DNA from 2 places in the Arthrobacter sp. KNU40 genome. Region 2 is predicted to be linked to the other one. Evidence: riboswitches for the same ligand, from Rfam matches in the RefSeq annotation. Region 2 holds a riboswitch; the other holds the start of a gene.
What was found. Region 2 has a riboswitch for glycine ahead of lipA (lipoyl synthase). Riboswitches for the same ligand answer to the same signal wherever they lie in the genome.
Positions count from the first base shown of each region.

Region 1: linked by a shared signal. The riboswitch ahead of cycA (D-serine/D-alanine/glycine transporter) and the one ahead of lipA (lipoyl synthase) in region 2 are both predicted to bind glycine.

Region 1 is NZ_CP195850.1:5,020,301-5,023,706, reverse strand. Features, by position in the region: gene ACSKT0_RS23420 (PucR family transcriptional regulator) at 1-385, shown strand, start outside; gene cycA (D-serine/D-alanine/glycine transporter) at 421-1,887, opposite strand; glycine riboswitch at 1,938-2,046, opposite strand; glycine riboswitch at 2,048-2,145, opposite strand; glycine riboswitch at 2,341-2,441, shown strand; glycine riboswitch at 2,442-2,541, shown strand; gene gcvP (aminomethyl-transferring glycine dehydrogenase) at 2,593-3,406, shown strand, end outside.
Region 2 is NZ_CP195850.1:4,686,883-4,690,288, reverse strand. Features, by position in the region: gene ACSKT0_RS21810 (methylenetetrahydrofolate reductase) at 1-787, opposite strand, end outside; gene lipA (lipoyl synthase) at 804-1,829, opposite strand; glycine riboswitch at 1,879-1,982, opposite strand; glycine riboswitch at 1,984-2,082, opposite strand; gene ACSKT0_RS21800 (hypothetical protein) at 2,216-3,181, shown strand; gene ACSKT0_RS21795 (hypothetical protein) at 3,283-3,406, shown strand, end outside.

The DNA of each region.
Region 1 (3,406 bases), 330 kb from region 2:
TGGCATCCAACGAGCACTGCAGGAATCGCTGTGGGCGCTCGGTTCAGCGAAAGGCAATGCCGTAAACCTGTCCCGTTACGCCGAGGGGCCCTCGTGGCTGGGGCTCACCAGTTTCGAGGAGGGGGCGGCGTTGGTTCAGCGGCTGCTCGGCCCGATCTTCACGTATGAACAGAGCCAGGAAGGCGATCTCATCGTGACTTTGAAAACCTACCTGGACGCCCAGAGGTCGTGGCAAAAGACTGCCGCGGCGCTCTTCGCCCATCGACAAACCATCATTTACCGCATCCGGAAAATCAGCGAGTTGACGGGGCTCGACATGACCGAAACATCCACGTTGGCCCAGCTTTGGTTTGCGCTCCAGATACATGAGGCCATGCATAAGTGAACCCCCACCCCGCAGAGGTGGTTGTCATTGTCCGCCTAGGCGCCCGCGCGGAGGGGCACGTCTGCGGCATCCTGGTCCGACTGGAGCTCGTCCTGGAACCTCGCGTAGCGGGCCAGGTGGGCTGGACGGCGGCGCAGGAAGAACCACGCGACACCGAGCATGATGAACCAGGCCGGCGTGACCAGCAGTGCCGTCAGCGTGTCCGACTGGGTGGTCAGCGTCCAGAGCACAAACGCGAAGAACGCGAAGACCACCCACACCATCACGATGCCGCCGGGCATCTTGAACGTGGACGCGATGTGCAGCTGCGGGCGACGACGACGGAATGCGATGTAGCTGGCCAGGATGATGGACCAGACGAAGACGAAGCAGACGGCCGACACGGTGGTGACCATGTCAAAGGCCTTGCCGACGTCCTGTCCCGCGTACATCAGGACGACGCCGGAGAGCAGCAGCACGCAGGAGAGGAACAGGGCGTTGCGGGGAACCTTCCGCCGGGACAGGCCGCTGAAAAGGGCCGGGGCGTCGCCCTCCTGGGCTAGGCCGTACACCATGCGCGAGGTCGAGTAGATGCCGGAGTTGGCCGAGGACATGGCCGAGCTCAGCACCACCAGGTTGACCACGGTGGCGGCTGCGCCGAGCCCAGCCAGGGAGAACATGGCGATGAATGGGCTGTGGCCGGCGGCGAACTGGGTCCAAGGAGTGACGGACATCAGGATGATGAGGGCGCCCACGTAGAACAGGAGCACTCGCACCGGGATGGAGTTGATCGCTCTGGGCAGGTTCTTCTCCGGGTCCTTGGCCTCTGCCGCAGTGGTGCCCACTAGCTCAATGCCCACGAATGCGAAGACCGCGATCTGGAAGCCGGCCACGAAGCCCATGAATTCGTGGGGGAAGAAGCCGCCGTGGCTCCAGAGGTTGGTGAGGCTTGCCGGTCCGGCCTCGGACTGGAACCCGCTGAAGATCATGAACAGCCCTACAACGATCAGTGCTGCAATCGCGATGATTTTGATGAGGGCGAACCAGAATTCTGTCTCGCCGAAGGCCTTCACCGTGGTCAGGTTCAGCAGCAGCAGGATCGCGATAGTGGCCAGGCCCGGGATCCACAGCGGGAGGCTCGGCCAGAGCTCCTTTGAGTAGCCCGCAATGGCAATGACGTCCGCGATGCCGGTGATCACCCAGCAGAACCAGTAGGTCCAGCCGGTGAAGAAACCTGCCCACGGACCCAGAAGGTCTGCGGCAAAGTCGCTGAAGGATTTGTAGTGCAGGTTGGACAGCAGCAGTTCGCTCATGGCGCGCATGACGAAGAACAGCATGAAGCCGATGATCATGTACACGAAGATCACGGACGGGCCGGCCGCGGAGATGGTCTTTCCGGAACCCATGAAGAGGCCTGTGCCGATGGCGCCGCCGATCGCAATCAGCTGGATGTGCCGGTTGCTGAGCTGCCGATCAAGATGGGGTGTTTCACTAGCTATGGCGGGCGGGTGATGAATCGTCATGAGGAACTCCATCGTTCAAGTGGCATTAGCGTGCCACGATGATTCGGGTTCCTCCCCGCTCTGTATTGGACCTGAGAGATTCCGCGGCCCCGTGCTTTCGCATGGTTCCGCTTTGCACCGTCGGTGAGCCCGGAGTTCCCGGGCTGCTTTCCAGAGTTGCCTTGCCGCGGCGGTACGGGGGCCTGAGAGTTTCCTGGGGAGGATTTGCTCCTACGGCGACTGCAGAATGTACCGGCAGGACTCTCCCGCCGCAGATCATCAGCGTATTCAGTTTGGGTGATGCCCGACTCAGTGTGGGATAGGTCACCAAGGAATGTCAACTCCGGCTATGCTTCGTGATCTCCTCGACTGATGATCCTCTGCCGACGGCTATTTCCGATACCTGATGTTGCCCCTGCGTTGACATTGTGTGTATGGTGTGAGCCGAATCACCCCAAATCTGAATATGCCTTTCGAACCGTGGCGGGAGAGTCCTCCCAGTCATCAACCGGGCAGGCGCCGTAGGAGCAAATCCTCCCCAGGAATCTCTCAGGCCCCCGTACCGCTGCGGCGAGGCAACTCTGGAAAGCAGCCAGGCTTCGGTCCGGCTCACCGACGGTGCAAGCAGGCAACCAAGCCTGCGGAATCTCTCAGGTCCGATACAGAGCGGGGAGGAACCCAAACCGAAGCCGTGCCATTGCGGTCGGCCCTACCTTGGAGTTCCTTTTGACTGTTCAATCAACCCCCACCGCTTTCGCAGACCGACACATCGGCGCACGACGGCAAATCGATGTTGGCATCATGCTCAAAGCTGTCGGCTACGACTCCGTTGACGGCCTGGTGGATGTCGCTGTCCCCGATTCCATCCGCCAGGATGTTGCACTTAGGCTGTCCAAGCACGGCACCGACGCCCTCAGCGAGGTGGAAGTCCTGGCTGAACTTCGCAAGCTGGCGGCCAAGAACAAGACGGCCGTGCAGATGATCGGCCAGGGCTATTACGACACCGTCACTCCGCCGGTGATCCGCCGCAACATCCTCGAATCCCCGGCCTGGTACACGGCCTACACGCCCTACCAGCCGGAAATCTCCCAGGGCCGCCTCGAAGCCCTGCTGAACTTCCAGACCATGGTCCAGGACCTCACGGCATTGCCGGTGGCCAACGCGTCCCTGCTGGACGAAGCCACCGCCGTCGCCGAGGCCGTATTGCTCATGCGGAGGGCCAACAAGTCCGCCTCTGCGGGCAAGACCGTCCTCGACGCCGAATGCCTCCCGCAGACCATCGCCATCGTGAAGGGCCGCGCCGAGGCGCTGGGCTTCGAGGTGGAGATCGCTGACCTGTCCCAGGGCCTGCCCGACGGCGACATCAACGGCATCGTGCTGCAGCAGCCGGGCGTTTCCGGCCGGGTGTTCGACCACTCCGCCGTGATTGCCGCCGCCAAGGAACGCGGCGCCCTCGTCACCGTGGCGGCGGACCTCCTCGCGCTCACCCTGATCACGCCTCCGGGTGAGCAGGGTGCCGACATCGCCGTCGGCTCCACCC
Region 2 (3,406 bases):
CAGGATCGGGCAGGTCGTTTCGCTCCCAGGTGGGCATGTCCAGTCGGTTGAAACTGTAGAGATGTATTCCCGCGACGCCGTCCGGGTGCGCAGTGAGTTCGGAAACCAGGCCTTGCGGTGAGTACTTGTCTCCGCCGAGAAGCTTGCGGGCGAGGGTTCCTTTATTGCTGAGGAACTTCAGGGATGTCCCGACGCCGATCTGGGTTGCCAGGGCCAGCAGTTTGGTCCGGGGAACTGCCCCGGCAATCCCAGCCCATACGGGAAGCTCGACGCCTTCCCGGCGCAGGAGTGCTGAGTAGTCGAGGATCGTCGGGGTGGAGAAGCACATCTGCGTGACAACGTGCGTCGCCAGGTGTTGTTTGGCCAACAGTGCGTCCAGCAAGTCCAGCCCGCTCACGGAAGGATGCCCCTCGGGGTAACCGGCGATGCCCGCTGTGATGGTGCCACCGGTGTACTCGGCGATGTCCGCCAAGAGGGGAAGGCTCGATCGGTAGGGGCCGGCACCAAGAGGTCCGTCTCCACCGATGGCGAAGACCTCCGTGATCCCGACGGCCCCGCAGTCCCGGAGGATGCCGGAAAGCTGCGCCCTGTGCTCCAGCCCGCGCGCCGAGACGTGCGGAATCACGTTGTAGCCCAGGAGGCTGAGCTTGACGGAAGCCTCCATGGTCCGCGCGATGCCGTGATGGGGCAAGCAGGTGACTGTGAGCGTTGTGGAAAGCGGCACTGCGGCCTGGACTTTCTCAACGATTCCGTCTGAGGGAATGATTTCAATCCGGGTGGGGAACATGCTGGCTCCTTGCCGATCAGGCCGTCGCGTGGTGTGCGAGGAGGGTGCGGGCTTCCTGGCGGGTGGTGCCGGAGTCCTGGATGCCTTCGGCGATGTGGGCGAGGTGGGCAGGGATTTCGCGGCCTTTCTTGCGCATCGCGGTGGCCCAGAGGCGTCCGGCGCGGTAGGAGGAGCGGACCAGGGGGCCGGACATGACGCCGAGGAAGCCGATTTCCTCGGCTTCGGTGGCGAGGTCGACGAATTCCTGGGGTTTGACCCAGCGGTCCACGGGCAGGTGCCGTTCGGAGGGGCGCAGGTACTGGGTGATGGTGATCAGGTCGCACCCTGCGGCGTGCAGGTCGGTCATGACTTCGGAGATCTCTTCGCGGGTTTCGCCCATGCCCAGGATCAGGTTGGATTTGGTGACCATGCCGGCGGCCCGGCCCTGGGTGATGACGTCCAGGGAGCGGTCGTAGCGGAACGCGGGGCGGATGCGTTTGAAGATCCGGGGCACGGTTTCGACGTTGTGCGCGAAGACCTCGGGGGCGGAGTCGCAGATCGCTTGGATGTGTTCGGGTTTGCCGGAGAAGTCGGGGATGAGCAGTTCGACGCCGGTGCCGGGGTTCAGTTCGTGGATCTTGCGGACGGTTTCGGCGTAGAGCCAGACGCCTTCGTCTTCCAGGTCGTCGCGGGCGACGCCGGTGACGGTGGCGTAGCGCAGGGCCATGGCCTGGACGGAGCGGGCGACCTTGGTGGGTTCGAACATGTCCACGGGGGAGGGTTTGCCGGTGTCGATCTGGCAGAAGTCGCAGCGGCGGGTGCATTCGGAGCCGCCGATCAGGAAGGTCGCTTCCTTGTCTTCCCAGCACTCGAAGATGTTCGGGCAGCCGGCTTCCTCGCAGACGGTGTGCAGGCCTTCTTTTTTCACGAGGTTCTTCAGGCCCACGAATTCCGGGCCCATCTGGACCTTGGCCTTGATCCACTCGGGTTTGCGTTCGACCGGGACGGCTTTGTTGCGCTGTTCAACGCGCAGCAGCTTACGGCCTTCAGGTGCCAGGGTCATGAGGAACTCCATAATTCAGGTGGCGCGGACGCACCACGATGATTCGGTTCCTCCCCGCTCTGTATTGGACCTGAGAGTTTCCGCGTTGCCGCCTCGCGGCTGGACGCTTGCACCGTCGGTGAGTCCGGTTGCCCGGGCTGCTTTCCAGAGTTGCCTTGCCGCGGCGGTACATGGGCCTGAGAGATTCCTGGGGAGGATTTGCTCCTACGGCGCCTGCTGAAACGTACCGGCAGGGCTCTCCCGCCGCAGATCATAAGCGCGTGCCACCTTTCGGTGACACGTCTCACATGGTATCCGGTGCCTGTGCGGCACGCAAAGAGCTGAGTCATTGATTCCTGACGTTGGCTGATGTACCTTGGCGCCAAGGAATCCGACATCCTTGCCGGATGACCGTCGAAAAGGTCGACGCCATGGCAGGAACCTCAACAGCTCCCCTCCGCATTTCGATGCACAATTCGGGTCGAGCCGCACCGAAGGTCCTCGCCGCCCTGTCGGTGCTGGCAGTCTTGTTTTGCGGCATCAGTACCGCTTCCCCGGTTCTTGCGGCCACGCCCTGCTGGGACATCAGCGGTACTTGGACGACGGTCCAGGGCGGCTCCCGGACCTTAACGTTCACCTTCCAACAGAACGGCAACCAGGTGAGCGGCACTGCCGGCGACACCAGCCTCAGCGGGACCTTCACCGGAAACGTTACCGGCGACCACGTCGACGTGATCGTGGTGTGGAACGCCCAGCGCGCCAACGGCTCCACCCTCGAAGGCGAGTACGAGGCCACCATCTCGGCCGGGACGCTGACCGGGACGACCCACGACGTTGCCAATCCCTCCAGCCACGCCACATGGACCGCTACCGGTGGCCCGACCAAGGCCTGTGCCGGAGCCACCGCGACGCCCACCGGCTCGGTGACGCCCACCAGCGCGGCGACGCCAACCGGCTCGCCCACGTCGACCAGCTCGCCCGCCTCGACCAACTCGAATGAGGCCGCGGCGGAAGCGGCCATCCTCCAAGCCCTGGAGAGCACCGGGCACACTAGCGTGCCCGCTACGGAAGGTCTGAATACCAGCGGCGCCCAAGCGATTGAAGGCGCCTTCAGGGGGCTCTTCTCGAAGAACGACGACGTCGCCAATGCCCTGGTCTTCCAAGCCGGTCTGCTGGCGTCGTCGGACGGCTCGGATGGGAGGCCCAGGTTCCCGGGCGTCCGGGCATGCATGCCCATCATCCTGCGCATGGCTTACAACGGGGTTACCGGTCCGGATGCTGCTGCACGTGCATCAGCGCTGTTGGCGGGCCGTCGCCTGCTGCTCTACCTCCTGGGACGGGACTTCGCGGTCACCAAGGGGGCGGCGTCGTGACTCCGTGCCGGATCCTCGTCGTCCTCGTCGCTTTCACAGCAACGTCAGTGGCCCTCGCGGCCTGCCAGGGGCCCCGGCCTAGTTCCCCCAATTCTTCTCAGGTGATGCCTCCCTCTTCCCAGGTAACGAGATCAGGGCCGCCGCAAAGCGCAGGGCTCACCCTGACCCCGCCGGCGGGGTGGGCGAACCGGGTACTGCCCACCCTCGGCGGGATCGTGCTGGCCG